Niabella yanshanensis: one gene and its partner. The protein of the gene in region 1 interacts with the protein of each later gene in a pairwise test. Links are inferred from orthologs where the notes say so. Each region holds a gene or a part of one and is shown in the gene's direction. Other genes may lie near its edges.

Region 1 (7,558 bases):
TGGTATATACTACAACAGGCTTCCTGTTGCAGGAACCGTTTCGACAGATGAAGACCTGGCGTTTCATTTTAATCTGAAGCATGATTCTACAGGGTATGCACAATCTGCCAGCCTGAAGAATCCCCTGGATAGTGGCGCTACCGTAAACCTGAAAGAAGCGGAAAGATTGTATCTGGTAAATTGCGGTATTTGTCATGGTGCTGCATTGGATGGTAATGGTCCTCTTTTCAAAGGAGGCGAAGGTCCTTACTCTGCAAAGCCAGCCACTTTAGTAGGCGATGCGGTTTACGAGGCAATGGCACCCGGTACTATGTTTTACTCTATTACTTATGGCAAGGGGCAAATGGGTAGCTATGCGTCTCAGCTTACGCCTAAGGAGCGCTGGGAAGTGGTAGCCTATATCAAATCGAAGCAGAAGAAAGCGGCGCCGGCAGCGGCCCCTGCTGCAGCTGCACCTGTAGATAGCACAGCAACGGCAAAGAAATAATTTATTTGAACTTATTTAATAAAGATCAGGAATGTCAACAGTAGAAAAATTTTTACCTACAAAAAAGTATAACACTATCGCTTATGTGTTAATGGCCGTAGGTTTGGTAGCGACTATTGCGCTGTATATTTCAACGCATGGCGCAACCGGCAGTGAGGAAGAAGTACACAGAAGCCACGCTCGCTTCTGGGCAAGCCTGTTACAGAATAGCGTTTACTTTTTGCTGGTGGTGAATGCTGCCATGTTCTTTATGTGCGCCACTACATTAGCATGGGGTGGATGGCAAATTGGCTTTTCAAGGGTTACAGAAGCTGTTTCTTCAGCAGTACCTGTAATTGGTGTTATCGCCGGCATTATTTTGCTATCTATTGTTTTTGGTGATAACCATACCATTTATCACTGGACGGATACAGAGCATGTGAAGCACGACAAGATCCTGAACTTTAAAAAGGGATTCCTGAACAAGGGTTTTTATGTGACAGTAACTGTTTTAACCATTGTGTTCTGGTCTTTCCTGGGTTGGAAAATGAGACAACGTTCCCGCAGTTTAGATACTAACCCACCCGCAACAGTAGAATCAAAAAAGAAATTCATCTGGGACAATACCGTGATGGCCGCTTTATACTTAGTTGTATTTGCCTTAACTATTATGTCATCCTTACCATGGTTATGGTTAATGAGCATCGATGCGCATTGGTTCAGTACCATGTATAGCTGGTATACTTTTGCAAGCACTTTTGTTGCCGGTATCGCCCTGATCGCTCTTTATGTAGTATTTCTTAAAAATAACGGCTTATTGCCCGCCGTAAACCAAGAGCATTTACACGACTTGGGTAAGTTTATGTTCGCGTTTTCTATCTTCTGGACTTACCTGTGGTTTTCACAGTTCATGTTGATCTGGTATAGTAACCAGCCTGAGGAAACTATTTATTTTGTAAACAGGATTGGTAACAGCGCCAGACAAAGTCCTTATTCCGGTATCTTCTGGTTTATGCTGATTATCAACTTTGTTGCTCCGATACTTATTTTCATGAGCCGCGACTCCAAGCGTAACTATACTATTGTAACATTTGTGGCAATCATTATCATCTTTGGCCACTGGCTGGATTTTTACCAAATGGTATTCCCGGCAGTATCGCCCGATAAGGTTCCGTCTATTATTTTCGATATGGGTATTGCCATGTTCTTTGTAGGATTGATTATGTTGCTGGTGGCACGTACATTGAGTAAATATCCGTTGACAGTAAAAAATCACCCTTTTGCGAAAGAGAGTGTTATTCACCATACTTAATAAACGTAGAGCGGTTAAAAGAATAGTTGAGATATATTCATCAGTAGTGCGTCCTAAGGACTCTTTCGGAGACGCAACCAGGTTGAAAGAAGCACTAAAGCTGATCACAAAAAATAAGATATAACATAACAGAACAATACATCGTATGCATACTTTTTTACTAATAACGATTTTATTATTGGGATTCATTATCACCTTTCAGATTGCAAGGGCGACTGAATTTGTATCAATAGTACAAGGGGAGGAGAGAACCAGAAAGCAGTCTAACAGGATCAATGCATTTTTGTTGTTAGTGTTTCTGATCGTGGGTCTTTTTGGTGTGTATTGGGCGCATCATACCCTGGCTGATAAAACCTTAGGGTTTGACAGCTCTGCTTCTGACCACGGTATCAAGGTAGACAGGATGTTGAAATACACCCTTATTGCTACAGGTATTGTATTTGTATTAACGCAGGTATTATTGTTCTGGTATTCTTTTAAATACCAGGAGAGAGAAAATCAGAAAGCATACTATTTCCCGCATAACAATAAGTTGGAGATGATCTGGACGGTGGTTCCTGCTATTGTTTTAACAGTATTAATCTCATTTGGTTTAGTGTATTGGTTCCAGATTACCGGTGCCGCTCCTGAAAATGCAGCTACAGTAGAAATTACCGGCAGCCAGTTTAAATGGGAGTTCCGTTACCCCGGTAAAGATGGTGTTTTAGGTAAAAAGAACTATAAATTTATTGACGAGAGCAATGACAACTCTTTAGGTTTGATCTGGGATGACGCAGCTACCCACGATGATATTGTGTCGGGTGGTCCTTTACACCTGGTAGTAAACAAGCCTGTAAGATTGGTAATTGGCGCTAAGGATGTGATTCACAGCGTAGGTTTGCCACATTTCCGCCTGAAGATGGATGCGGTACCAGGAACGCCTACTACCTTGTGGTTTACTCCCATTAAAACCACCAAAGAGATGATCAAAGAAACAGGCCAGGAAAATTTTGTATTTGAAATTGCCTGCGACCAGATGTGTGGTGCCGGACATACAGGTATGCGTGGAGAAATTATTGTAGAAACCCAGGAAGAATACGATCAGTGGATGGCAAGCCAGAAAGCACAATACCAGACTGCAGTGGTAGAAAAAGAAGCTCCTGCCGCTCCAGCTGCTGCTCCCAAAGATTCTTCCGCAGCGAAACCGGCAGATAGTACCGCCGCAGCTGCAAAACCAGATTCAGCGACTACAAAATAATTTGATATACCTTTAGATCGATATTAAAGACGAAATTTTTTATGAGCGATATTTTACATACCCACCAGGAAACAGCAAGCCACGGTCACCATGCAGATGATCATCATCATGTGCATGCGCATCACAAAGAGACTTTTATTTCAAAGTATATTTTTAGCATGGATCATAAAATGATTGCTAAACAGTTCCTTATTACAGGTATTGTTTGGGCGATCATCGGTGGTTTGTTTTCGGTATTGTTCAGGTTACAATTAGGTTTTCCTGAAGAAAGCTTCCCTATCCTGGAAACTTTTTTTGGAAAGTGGGCTGAGGGTGGAAGATTAAGACCTGAGTTTTATTATGCGTTAACTACGATGCATGGTACCGTACTCGTATTCTTCGTATTAACGGCTGGTTTGAGTGGAACCTTTGCCAACCTGCTGATTCCATTGCAGGTAGGTGCAAGAGATATGGCATCTCCAATGATGAACATGCTGTCTTACTGGTTCTTCTTCGGTGGTAGTATTGTAATGCTCGCTTCTTTGTTCATTCAAACAGGACCTGCTTCAGGTGGCTGGACAATCTATCCTCCGTTGAGCGCACTAGGCCAGGCTTCAGAAGGTTCTAAAGCCGGTATGGACTACTGGATTATTGGTATGGCATTGTTTATTATCTCCCAGCTTTTGGGTGGTTTGAACTATATCGCAACTATATTGAACATGCGCACCAAAGGTATGAGTATGACAAGGGTGCCTCTAACAATATGGGCGCTTCTGTTTACTGCTGTTCTGGGCGTACTGTCATTCCCTGTATTATTATCGGGTGTGGTATTATTGATCTTTGATCGTCACCTGGGTACCAGCTTCTACCTCAGCGATATTTATATTGCCGGACAAGCTTTGGCTAACGAAGGTGGTAGTGCCATTCTGTTCCAGCACTTATTCTGGTTCTTAGGACACCCCGAGGTATATATCATCATCTTGCCTACCATGGGTATCGTATCGGAGGTAATGTCAGTAAATGCCCGCAAACCTATCTTTGGTTATATGGCGATGGTGTTCTCTATGTTTGCAATTTGCGTACTGGCCTTCCTCGTATGGGCGCACCACATGTTCGTCACGGGTCTGAATCCTTTCCTGGGGTCGGTATTCGTATTACTGACGCTTTTAATTGCTGTTCCTTCAGCTATCAAAGTATTTAACTGGTTAACTACTTTGTGGCGCGGTAATATCAGGTTTACACCTGCGATGCTTTTCGCAATTGGTTTTGTTAGCTTGTTTATTTCAGGTGGTTTAACCGGTATTTTCCTGGGTAACTCTACCATCGATATTCACTTGCATGATACCATGTTTGTAATTGCCCACTTCCACATTGTAATGGGTGTGTCTGCATTCTTTGGTATGTTCTGTGGTATTTATCACTGGTTTCCAAAGATGTTTGGCCGCTACATGAACAATACTTTAGGTTATATTCACTTCTGGGTAACGCTGATAGGCGCCTACCTGATCTTCTGGCCTATGCACTACCAGGGTTTTGCCGGTATGCCAAGAAGGTATCTGGATAAAAGCAGCTGGGTTAGCTTTAGTCAGTTTCACGGTTTGGATGCGATGATCACTGTTGTTACCGTTTTAGTATTCGCCGTTCAGCTGATGTTCGTATTCAACTATTTTTATTCTATCTATAAAGGAAGAAGAGTAAGATCTCTGAATCCATGGGGTGCAACTACATTAGAGTGGACTACACCTATCCGTCCGGGGCACGGTAACTGGGATGGTGAGATTCCTGAAGTTCACCGTTGGGCGTATGACTACGGTAAAGATGGAAGAGATTTCATTCCTCAGACTGAGCCTATAGGAGAAAAAGAGAGTTCGCATTAGAATAGAGCTAGTCAATGGTCAATAGTCAATGGTCGATGGACTTTAGCCTAATGGCCATTAACAATGAACCATGAACAATTTGAAACAGGAAGGAGCCGGCTTTAAAGATTATATACAGCTTGTAAAGCCCTCTTTAAGTATAATGGTGGTATTTAGCAGTGTAATCAGTTACCTGCTCGTACCCGGTGTGTTGATAGACTGGTGGCGGATCGTTTTGCTCTTTGCAGGTGGGATGTTGGTTACGGGTAGTGCCAACACCATCAATATGGTGGTTGAGAGGGATACCGACGCGTTAATGAAACGTACGGCTAAAAGACCCATTGCCAGCGGACGTATAACGCCCGAACAGGGTTGGGGATTTGCTGTACTGACCGGAGCTTTAGGAGTATTTATCTTAGGTTATTATTTTAACTGGACGGCGGCAGCATTGGCGGCATTCAGTTTGTTTTTATACGCCTTTGTTTATACGCCTTTAAAAAAGGTAAATTCCATTGCAGTATTGGTTGGTGCCGTGCCGGGGGCGCTTCCCTGCCTAATAGGATGGGTAGCCGGGTTTGTACCGGGCCAGGATATAGATTGGGTTGGTGGCGCGGTGATGTTTGGTATCCAGTTTTTGTGGCAGTTTCCTCATTTCTGGGCTATTGCCTGGGTTGCCCACAAAGATTACAGTGAGGCTGGGTTTAAATTACTACCCAGTGATAAAGGACCTACCAAGTTTACAGCGTTGCAAACATTGGTTTATTCCCTGTTATTGGTACCCATCACAGTGGCTCCTTTCTTTACAGGTATCAGCAGCACGGCAGGTGTGAAAGGAATAATAGCATTGGCGCTGATTATTATTGCCAATCTTTTTATGATTATGAGATGCGTGACTTTGTATAGCAAGATGGATGTGAAGAGCGCCAGAAACGTAATGTTTGGAAGCTATATGTATTTACCGGTGGTGTTACTGGCCTTATTATTGGCAAAGGTTTAGTATATATAAATTGTATTAAAAAAATGAATGTGGATATAGTGAGCAACGAGCAACATAAGCGAGTGCATCCTCATAAATTTACTTTATGGGTAGCCATAGCAAGTATCATTATGATGTTTGCGGGTCTTACAAGTGCTTTCATTGTAAAAAGCAATCTTACTGGTTGGAGAACGATTGAACTACCCAATATTTTTTGGATTTCTACGGTTGTTATCCTGGCCAGTAGCGTAACCATGCAAATGGCGATTAAAGCATTTAAAGCCAGGGAAATGCAGCGTTATCGGTCCCTGATGGGAGTGACCGTAATTTTGGGGCTGGCTTTTGTAGTTTGCCAGGTTATTGGATTTGGTGAACTATGGGATCAGAATATCCGGTTTAAAGGATCATCGGGTGCCGGCCAGTTCTTTTATGCGATTGCAGGTTTACACGGTTTGCACGTATTGGGAGGGGTTGTAGCATTGATTGTGATGGTGGTAAGGTCTTTAATAGGAAAAACCAAATTGTATAGTGCTGTTCCTGCAGAAGTAATGGGCATGTACTGGCACTTTGTAGACCTTTTGTGGTTGTATTTATTAATATTTTTTATAATTGTTGGATAAAATTTTTTCTAAGGAATGGCACACGAAGCAACAGTAAACACACATCGTACCAAATGGTGGAGCGGGGGAAAAAGCCCTTTTAATATCGAGTACGGAAAAGTGATGATGTGGTATTTTTTAATGAGCGATGCCTTTACGTTCGGCGCGTTCCTTATTTCTTATGGTACCACCCGGTTTAGCCAGAACTTCTGGCCCGATCCGAATGTGGTATTTAACGCCCTGCCAGGTGCCGGCCATGCCAACCTGCCATTGGTGTTCGTAAGTATCATGACCTTTATCCTGATTATCAGCTCCGTTACCATGGTGTTAGCGGTGCACGCGGGACATAACCGCAACAAAGCTGATGTACAAAAGTGGTTGTTGTGGACCATTGTAGGTGGTTTGGCGTTTTTAGGTTGCCAGGCTTTAGAGTGGCATCACCTGTTGACTGCCGAGCACGCTACATTAGTTGATGGTAAAATTGAATTGATCAGCCAGACTACCCGTCACAATCCATGGGGAAACCTGGTGCATGGCCCTGAAGTTACGGCAGCGTTACAAAATTCTTCTATTGAAACTTTAGCCACTTTGGTAGGTGAGCATCATTTATCCCCGGCATCCCATGCAGAATTATTGACCACGCCTAAAGATCAGCTGGTACAATTGATCAGTAACAGTGACGCGGTTCATATCCGTGAAAAAGGTCCTGTAGCATTCGGTGGTTTCTTTTATGGCATTACTGGTTTCCACGGTTTCCACGTATTTAGTGGTGTGATAATTAATATTGTAATGTTGTTAATGACCAGAGGAAACGTGTTTGAAAACAAAGGGCATTACCTGATGATCGAGAAGGCTGGTTTGTACTGGCACTTTGTAGACCTGGTTTGGGTATTCGTGTTCCTGTGTTTCTATCTGATATAAGGGTTTAGACAGTAGTTTATAGTATTAAGAGTATTAAGAGTTTTAGAATAAAATAAGTTATGAGTAATCATTACGATCCTACAAAAGATATTTCTCCTTCAGCGGCTTATCCCGAGGTAACCGTGTCTCATCATCATTCTGACGATGCAACGTTTAAAAAGAAGGTGTGGAAGACAACAATGATATTGTCTGTTATTACGATCATTGAGCTG
Region 2 (7,488 bases), 1.3 Mb from region 1 along the record:
TAAAAAGAGTTGATACTTATTTTCCTTAACGGATTTTGCGTGTGATTTTTTTGACCTACCTGGTAAGTGCCACCGGGTACGCAAACGAACAGGCTATCCTGGCTGAATAGCGTTGGCGAATAACTGATTGAGTTTATCAGCGTTAATAGAATATACCGTTTAATTGGTTGGAGCATCCGGCTTCTTTGAATGGAAGTAGGCCTGCGCCCGCTGTAGGGTCAACGCTTCGTTCGCCTTATTAAACGTCATGGATGATTCATAGTTATCTGCTACCCCATATAAATTTTTGTAGGATTGTGATTTAACGAAATCAGCATAGTTGCCTTTTTTCATCAACAACATCAGTGTCGTTAAAACGTCTTTGTCCTTTTTATTTTTTTTGTAATAGGAGATCAGGAAAGGGATCATTTCCCAGGCGTTGATCTCTACAAGCGCGTCTTTGTAATTCACACCCATTCGTTTACTTCGGGTAACAGATTCTTTGATGATAGCCATGACCGAGTCCCGGTTTTTTTCAAGGAATTCCAGTTGCCGGTTGCTCCAGGTTTCCTCATTCATCCAGGATATCAGGTAGCCGAATATTTTTTGATCTTCCTTAGCCTGGGGAACAAAGATGGCGCAGTTTTGAGCGTACATTTCGGGATGTATCATCGCGTAGGTAAACTTCTCCCGGAGAGACAGTGCATCGTAGTCTTTTGTGGAGAGCGGGCTGATGCCCATATCAGAATTATCCTCGTCTGATTGAGGTTTGATTTTGCTGATCAGCGCTTTTATTTTTGGAAGACCATAGGGGGGTACTGATGGCTGGGCACGGAACTCCCGATAGGCGTCCATCTGCGAATAGGCGGGTGTATTAACAGCCAGAAAAGCAATTGTCAATAACAAAATATATCTCATAATATCTTATTTAAACCAGGTAAGCAAATAGCGCGTTGTCCTTATTCAGCTCTTTATACTGAACATTATACTGGTTCATTCTTTCCATCAGGCTATAGTAATCAATTTTTGCTTTTAGCTCAATACCTACCAATGCAGGCCCGCTTTCCTTATTGGTTTTTTGCATGTATTCGAAGCGGGTGATATCGTCATCAGGCCCCAATACATTGCTTACAAAATTCTTTAATGCGCCTGGGCGTTGCGCAAAATCGATCAGGAAATAATGTTTTAGTCCTTCATACTGAAGGCTGCGTTCTTTGATCTCCTGCATGCGGTCGATATCATTATTGCTTCCACTGACAATGCAAACTACATTTTTGCCTTTAATGCTATCTTTCATCAGGCCAAGCGCAGCAATGGATAAAGCTCCTGCAGGTTCTACGACGATTGCGTCTTTATTGTACAGCTCCAGTATGGTGGTGCATATTTTTCCTTCCGGTACCAGAACAACTTTATCCAATACTTCTTTACACATGCTAAAAGTCAGGTCGCCTACTTTTTTAACGGCAGCGCCGTCCACGAACCTGTCGATACTGCCAAGTTCTACCGGATGCCCCGCACTTAGCGCTTCCGTCATGGAAGGCGCTCCCTCCGGTTCGGTGCCTATTATTTGCGTTGAAGGGCTGGCCAGCCGTACGAAGTTTCCAACACCCGCGCATAAACCGCCTCCGCCAATGGGGAGTATTACATAATCGATATGATCTAATTGTTCGCTGATCTCCAGTGCTACCGTAGCCTGTCCTTCGATTACTTTCATATCATCAAACGGGTGAACGAAGGTCATGTTGTTTTGTGCGGTAAATCTCTTGGCAGCATTAGCGCAATCGTCATAGGTGTCGCCGGTTAAAATAACTTCGATATTGGTTTCGCCAAACATTTTTGTTTGGGTTATTTTTTGTTTGGGTGTAATGGAAGGCATAAAAATAGTGCCTTTAATATTCAATGCTTTGCAGCTGTAGGCAAAACCCTGTGCATGGTTGCCCGCACTGGCGCATACAACGCCTCCTTCCAGTTCTTCCGGGGAGAGGCTCCTCATCATGTTATAAGCACCCCGTAATTTATAAGAGCGTACTACCTGGAGGTCCTCCCTTTTTAAATAGATATTCGCTCCAAACTGTTTGCTTAATGTTGCGTTTAACTGCAAAGGGGTTTTCGATACCACTTGCTTTAACCTGCTTGCAGCTTCCTGCACTGATTCAACGGATAGGGTACTATGAAATGACATGTTGATTGATTCTGAATCTTCAAATTTACAAGGATTTTTCGGGCTATTATCAACAGGGCGCCGATCTCTTTTTGACGGGAACTATTTCTTTATTAAGTTAGCAAGATCGATATACAACTTTTGTTCATGAGCTTACGCAATAAACACACTGCATCTCCTGTAAATATATTTACCGTGATGACCAACCTGGCCAGGCAGGAAAATGCCTATAACCTGTCGCAGGGATTACCGGACTACCCGATAGCTTCTGAGTTAAGTGAGTTATTGCGGGAGGCCGTTACGGAGGGCTTTAATCAATATGCGCCCATGCAGGGACTGGTTCCGTTAAGAGAAAATATATCCTGCACTTTGAATGACCGGTATAACACCGGTTTTTGTTCACCGGATACAGTTACCATAACACCCGGCGCTACCTACGGTATTTACACAGCGTTTGCCGCGATTATTGAAAAAGGTGATGAAGTTATTTATCTCGAACCAGCTTTTGATTGTTATCTGCCGGCTATTGAGATTAATGGAGGTGTTCCCGTGAGCGTTACCCTTGAAAGTCACAATAATTTTGCTATCGACTGGGAAAAGATACAAAATGCGATCAGTGCTAAAACAAAAGCTGTTCTCATTAACACACCGCATAATCCTACGGGTTATGTATGGAGTCAAAATGACTGGGACCAGCTGGCCGCTATTATAGATGGAAGAGATATTTATGTAGTATCGGATGAAGTGTACGACAGTATTGTGTTTGACGGGCAGCGGCATATCCCCGGATTTTTACAGCCTTTATTCAACGACAAGATTATTTCGATCTATTCCTTTGGAAAGGCTTTCCATATCACCGGGTGGAAAGTAGGCTATTGTGTTGCGTCGAAAGCCATTACAGAGGCGTTCCGCTCTATACATCAGTATCTTACTTTCAGTGTTAATACGCCTGCTCAATATGCGCTGGCGAAATACCTGGAGCTATATGATGCCGGGGAAGCGGGGCGTACTTTGCAAGTCAAAAGAAATCTTTTAATTGATGGATTAAAACCTTCACCATTAAGACCGCTGGCGACCAGTGCGGGTACTTATTTTCAGCTATATGACTATTCTGCTATAAGTGATTTAAATGATGTTGAGTTTGCCCAATGGCTGACCACAGAGCATAAAGTAGCGACGATACCTTTGAGCGCTTTCTATAAAACGCTGCAGAAAGACCGGATCGTGAGGTTTTGCTTTGCCAAAAAAGATGAGGTGATAGAAACAGCCACGTCCATCCTGCGGCATATTCGTTAAAGCTCAATGGTTGTAGTATTGATACTTTTCTTTATGAATTAGTATTATATTTAAGCAGCTAATTACTTCAATATGAGAAATACGATGCTAATTTGCCTGCTTTGTATCATCTTAATTTGCTGTTCTAAGAAAGAAGAAATAAACAACGATGACATGCCCCCGGGATATTCCGGCATGGTTACAAGTGAAGATCGCTGCTATACAGAAAGAAGAACATAGTCAATTATATGTTGTAAGCGAGTACCGGATCAGCGGAGAACATTTTATAACATTACAAAACCCGTTAACTCATGCATGCCTTGTGAATTATATGATGTAAAAGGAATACGGTCCAATATTGCGTTGAACGAACAAACAGAAGTGAAACCGGTAAGGGTAATATGGCCCGTTACGCCTTAGAAAGGAACAGGTTTTTAAATTCCGGGAACTTTTTTACCGTTTTTTAAAACCAGTTTATGAGTAATTGATGAGGGTAGTTGTGTTTCAAAATGACCTACATAAATAATAGTTACACCATTTTTACTGATCTCATCTACCAGTTTATTAAAGTACTGTGTTTGTTGTTGATCCAGGCCCTGGCAGGGTTCATCCAAGACCAATAGTTGCGGATTTTTGATAATGGTGCGGCCCAGTAATGCCAGTCTTTGTTTGCCCAATGGCTGGGTACTTAATAGTTCGTTTTTAACATCCTGCAGATCCAGGAACTGAAGTAGCTCCTCTAACTGTTGCTTTTGGGTATAGCGCAGTTGCCTGTACAAACCATTACTGTCAAAGAAACCGGAGGCTAAACTTTGCAGGACAGTAGCATTGGCATCAAAATACCAGTGCATTTCGGGAGATATCATCCCGATCCGTCTTTTGATATCCCATATGCTTTCACCGCCACCACGTTGCACACCAAAGAGTTTAATATCGTTAGCATAGGCCTGTGGATGGTCTCCTGTAATTAAACTGAGGAGTGTAGATTTACCGGAACCATTGTGGCCTTGCAATAACCAGCGTTCACCGGCATTCACCTCCCAGTCAACACCAGATAATACTTCTTTCTGATCGTACCTCACACGGATGTTTTTCATAGAAATAATGTTGTGCGAAGTATATTGAGGACGCTGCAGCAGAAAGGAAGGGAGGGGCTTCAGCTCCTTTTCATGTAAATTCAGTGGCGTATTGCTATTTATAAGTGTTCCATCCTTCATAAAGATGGCGCGGTTAATGCTATCAGGCAGTTCTGTATCATTGCTGATAAGGGTTAATGTACCTCCTTTTTCAACATAATTATTGAGTACCTGGTTAAGGTGCGCACGCGCTTTAACATCAAGCCCGGTATAGGGCTGATCGATGATTAATAGCTGCGGACTTAGCCATAAGGCTTTGATCAATTGCAATTTTTTATGCTCGCCGCTGGAGATTTCAAAGAGCTGTTCGTCCAGCACTTTTGCGTAACTAAACGTAGTGATCAGTTCGTTTAATGCAGCAATATCTAATGAGTGTTCCTTTCCATATAATTCCAGCTCACGGGCAATAGTAACCGTATCTCTTTTCTGCTGGTGATTGTAGCGTTGCTGGTAATAAAAGTTTCTGTCGCCTTCAAGATTTGTAAACCGGTACCAGCTTTCCACGAAATGCACGGCGGGTTTGAGCGCTGAGGCCGGTGAGAGGTGAATGTTTAGTTCTCCTGTATATTTTACCAGCCCTGCAATGACCTTCCCCAGCGTGGTTTTGCCGCTTCCGCTTTCACCTCTAATTACATAATTTTCCCCGGGTTGTATGGAAAGGGAAATATTGTGTAAGACGTTTTTTGCCTCGTACCGGGCGGAAAGGTTTTTTATATCTACAATCATACAGTTAAGAATAAAATGATCTGATCAAAAAAGACCCGACAGGTGTAAGCCTGTCAGGTCTGCATAAGGTTAAAATGATATTTACTAGTTCAATAACAGGATTAAGCGGTTTTAATGGCTTTCATCGCCGTCATTGCTTTACGCAATACAGTACCTACTTGTTCTACTTCGTGAGAACGGATGGCTTCGTTTATTTCAACCAGCTCATGGTTATCAACAGATCCGTCTTTGCCTTCGTTGAAATTTTTACCTACCAAATCGGTATCTACTGTTTTCATGAAATCGGCCAGTAATGGCTTACAAGCCTGATCGAATAAATAACAACCGTACTCTGCAGTGTCAGAAATGACGCGGTTCATTTCAAACAGTTTTTTACGTGCGATGGTATTGGCGATCAAAGGCGTTTCATGCAATGATTCGTAGTAAGCAGATTCCGGCTTAATGCCCGCTTCAACCATTGTTTCAAAAGCTAATTCTACACCGGCTTTGATAAAAGCAACCATCAGTGTGTAGTTGTCGAAATATTCCTGTTCGCTGATTTTTATATCACCGGCAGGCGTTTTTTCAAAGGCAGTTTCGCCAGTTTCTGCTCTCCATTTCAACAGGTTGGCATCGCCATTGGCCCAGTCTTCCATCATAACACGGCTAAACTCGCCGCTCATAATATCGTCCTGGTGCTTTTGGAATAAAGGACGCATGATGGTTTTTAATTCTTCCGCAACTTTGAATGCCTTAATTTTAGCAGGATTGCTTAAACGGTCCATCATACCTGTAACACCGCCATGCTTTAAAGCTTCAGTAGTAACTTCTACACCATATTGAACCAGTTTGGAAGCATAACCAGGGTCGATTCCTTTCTCCACCATTTTGTCGAAAGAAAGGATAGAGCCGGTTTGCAGTAAACCACAAAGAATGGTTTGCTCGCCCATTAAGTCTGATTTTACTTCAGCAACAAAAGAGGATCTTAAAACGCCTGCACGATGTCCGCCTGTACCTACGCAATAAGCTTTTGCCCAATCCAAACCTTTTCCTTCCGGGTCGTTCTCTGGGTGTACTGCTATCAGGGTAGGAACACCGAAGCCACGCAGGTATTCTGCTCTTACTTCGCTACCCGGACTTTTAGGAGCCACCATGATAACGGTTAAGTCTTTACGGATCTGCATGCCTTCTTCAACAATATTGAAACCATGCGAGTATGATAAAGTAGCGCCTTGTTTCATCAGCGGCATTACTGCGTTAATAACGCTTGTGTGTTGCTTATCGGGAGTTAAGTTTATTACCAGGTCAGCAGTTGGAATTAATTCTTCGTAAGTACCTACTTTGAAGTTATTGTCGGTCGCATTTTTCCAGCTGGCTCTTTTTTCTTCGATTGCTTCTTTACGTAACGCGTAGGAAACATCCAAACCGCTATCTCTCAGGTTTAATCCCTGGTTGAGGCCTTGAGCACCACAACCCACAATTACCACTTTTTTACCTTTCAATGCATCAACGCCGTCTAAAAATTCGTCGTTGCTCATAAATTCGCAAACACCCAGTTGGTTTAGTTGCTCTCTGAGAGGTAGTGTGTTAAAGTAATTTGCCATTGTTTATTGTTGTTTTTGTTTTTTACTTTTTAGTAAGATTTATTATCTGTTTTAAACGATCCTGCTTAAAGACTTGGCAATACCATAGTGCAGGCTGTCGTGCATTGCAATAGTAGCAATAATCTCATCAATATCCGTCATGGGGATACCGTATGTGGCCGTTGTGTAGGGGGTAATAGTTGCATTGCTAAATTCATTGCCGGTCAGGCTTTCCTTGATCATACTGATTGCAGTTACGGCATAATCTTTCAAAGCCCGCAATTCTTCTGCATCAATGTCTGTTTCGGGCCTGGTTCCTTTTCCATATTCTTTAAAATAGGGGATTTCGATGGCTGGTTTCACTCCCGATGCTTTAAAAGCCAATGCCAATGCCGATACGGAGATATGGCCAAAGTTCCAGGCGATGTTATTGTTAAACCCCGGGGGTATTTTGTTGAGCTGCTCAATTGTTAATCCTTCTGTAAGCTCAATAAAGCCCTTTCTGGCTGCCTCTATACAATGAATAATATATTTCTGTGTTTTTGTCATTGCCTTTTATTACATGGTGAATATTTTCTCACCTTTTTCCAGGAATTCGTTTTCAATTACTTCTTCGCCCGGTTCTTTGTACTCAAATTCTTTCAGTCTT

Evidence for each region. Proteins that work in one complex are often made in the same cells at the same time.
Region 2: the proteins of U0035_RS12820 (region 1) and U0035_RS18175 interact in binary tests that used the Escherichia coli proteins (3 or more experiments, as listed by UniProt). The link is inferred for Niabella yanshanensis from one-to-one orthologs.

What each region holds. Positions count from the first base shown.
Region 1 is NZ_CP139960.1:3,074,136-3,081,693, reverse strand. Bases 2,548-5,463 are described here. They hold U0035_RS12820 (cytochrome c oxidase subunit I), read left to right. Parts: upstream 2,548-3,056; coding sequence 3,057-4,871; downstream 4,872-5,463. Other genes in these bases: cyoE (heme o synthase), read left to right, coding at 4,942-5,463; U0035_RS12825 (cytochrome c oxidase subunit II), read left to right, coding at 2,548-3,015. In the rest of the region: U0035_RS12835 (c-type cytochrome), read left to right, coding at 1-487; U0035_RS12830 (quinol:cytochrome C oxidoreductase), read left to right, coding at 519-1,778; more of U0035_RS12825, read left to right, coding at 1,924-2,547; more of cyoE, read left to right, coding at 5,464-5,847; U0035_RS12810 (cytochrome c oxidase subunit 3), read left to right, coding at 5,871-6,446; U0035_RS12805 (cytochrome c oxidase subunit 3), read left to right, coding at 6,462-7,346; U0035_RS12800 (cytochrome C oxidase subunit IV family protein), read left to right, coding at 7,406-7,558. UniProt on the Escherichia coli protein: Cytochrome bo(3) ubiquinol oxidase is the terminal enzyme in the aerobic respiratory chain of E.coli that predominates when cells are grown at high aeration.
Region 2 is NZ_CP139960.1:4,358,683-4,366,170, forward strand. The notes cover bases 1,407-4,361. They hold U0035_RS18175 (methionine aminotransferase), read left to right. Parts: upstream 1,407-2,287; coding sequence 2,288-3,436; downstream 3,437-4,361. Other genes in these bases: ilvA (threonine ammonia-lyase IlvA), read right to left, coding at 1,407-2,161; U0035_RS18180 (ATP-binding cassette domain-containing protein), read right to left, coding at 3,850-4,361. In the rest of the region: U0035_RS18160 (SUMF1/EgtB/PvdO family nonheme iron enzyme), read right to left, coding at 1-176; U0035_RS18165 (hypothetical protein), read right to left, coding at 160-897; more of ilvA, read right to left, coding at 908-1,406; more of U0035_RS18180, read right to left, coding at 4,362-5,277; ilvC (ketol-acid reductoisomerase), read right to left, coding at 5,379-6,860; U0035_RS18190 (DinB family protein), read right to left, coding at 6,912-7,388; ilvN (acetolactate synthase small subunit), read right to left, coding at 7,398-7,488. UniProt on the Escherichia coli protein: Shows aminotransferase activity with methionine and histidine as substrates, and to a lesser extent also with phenylalanine.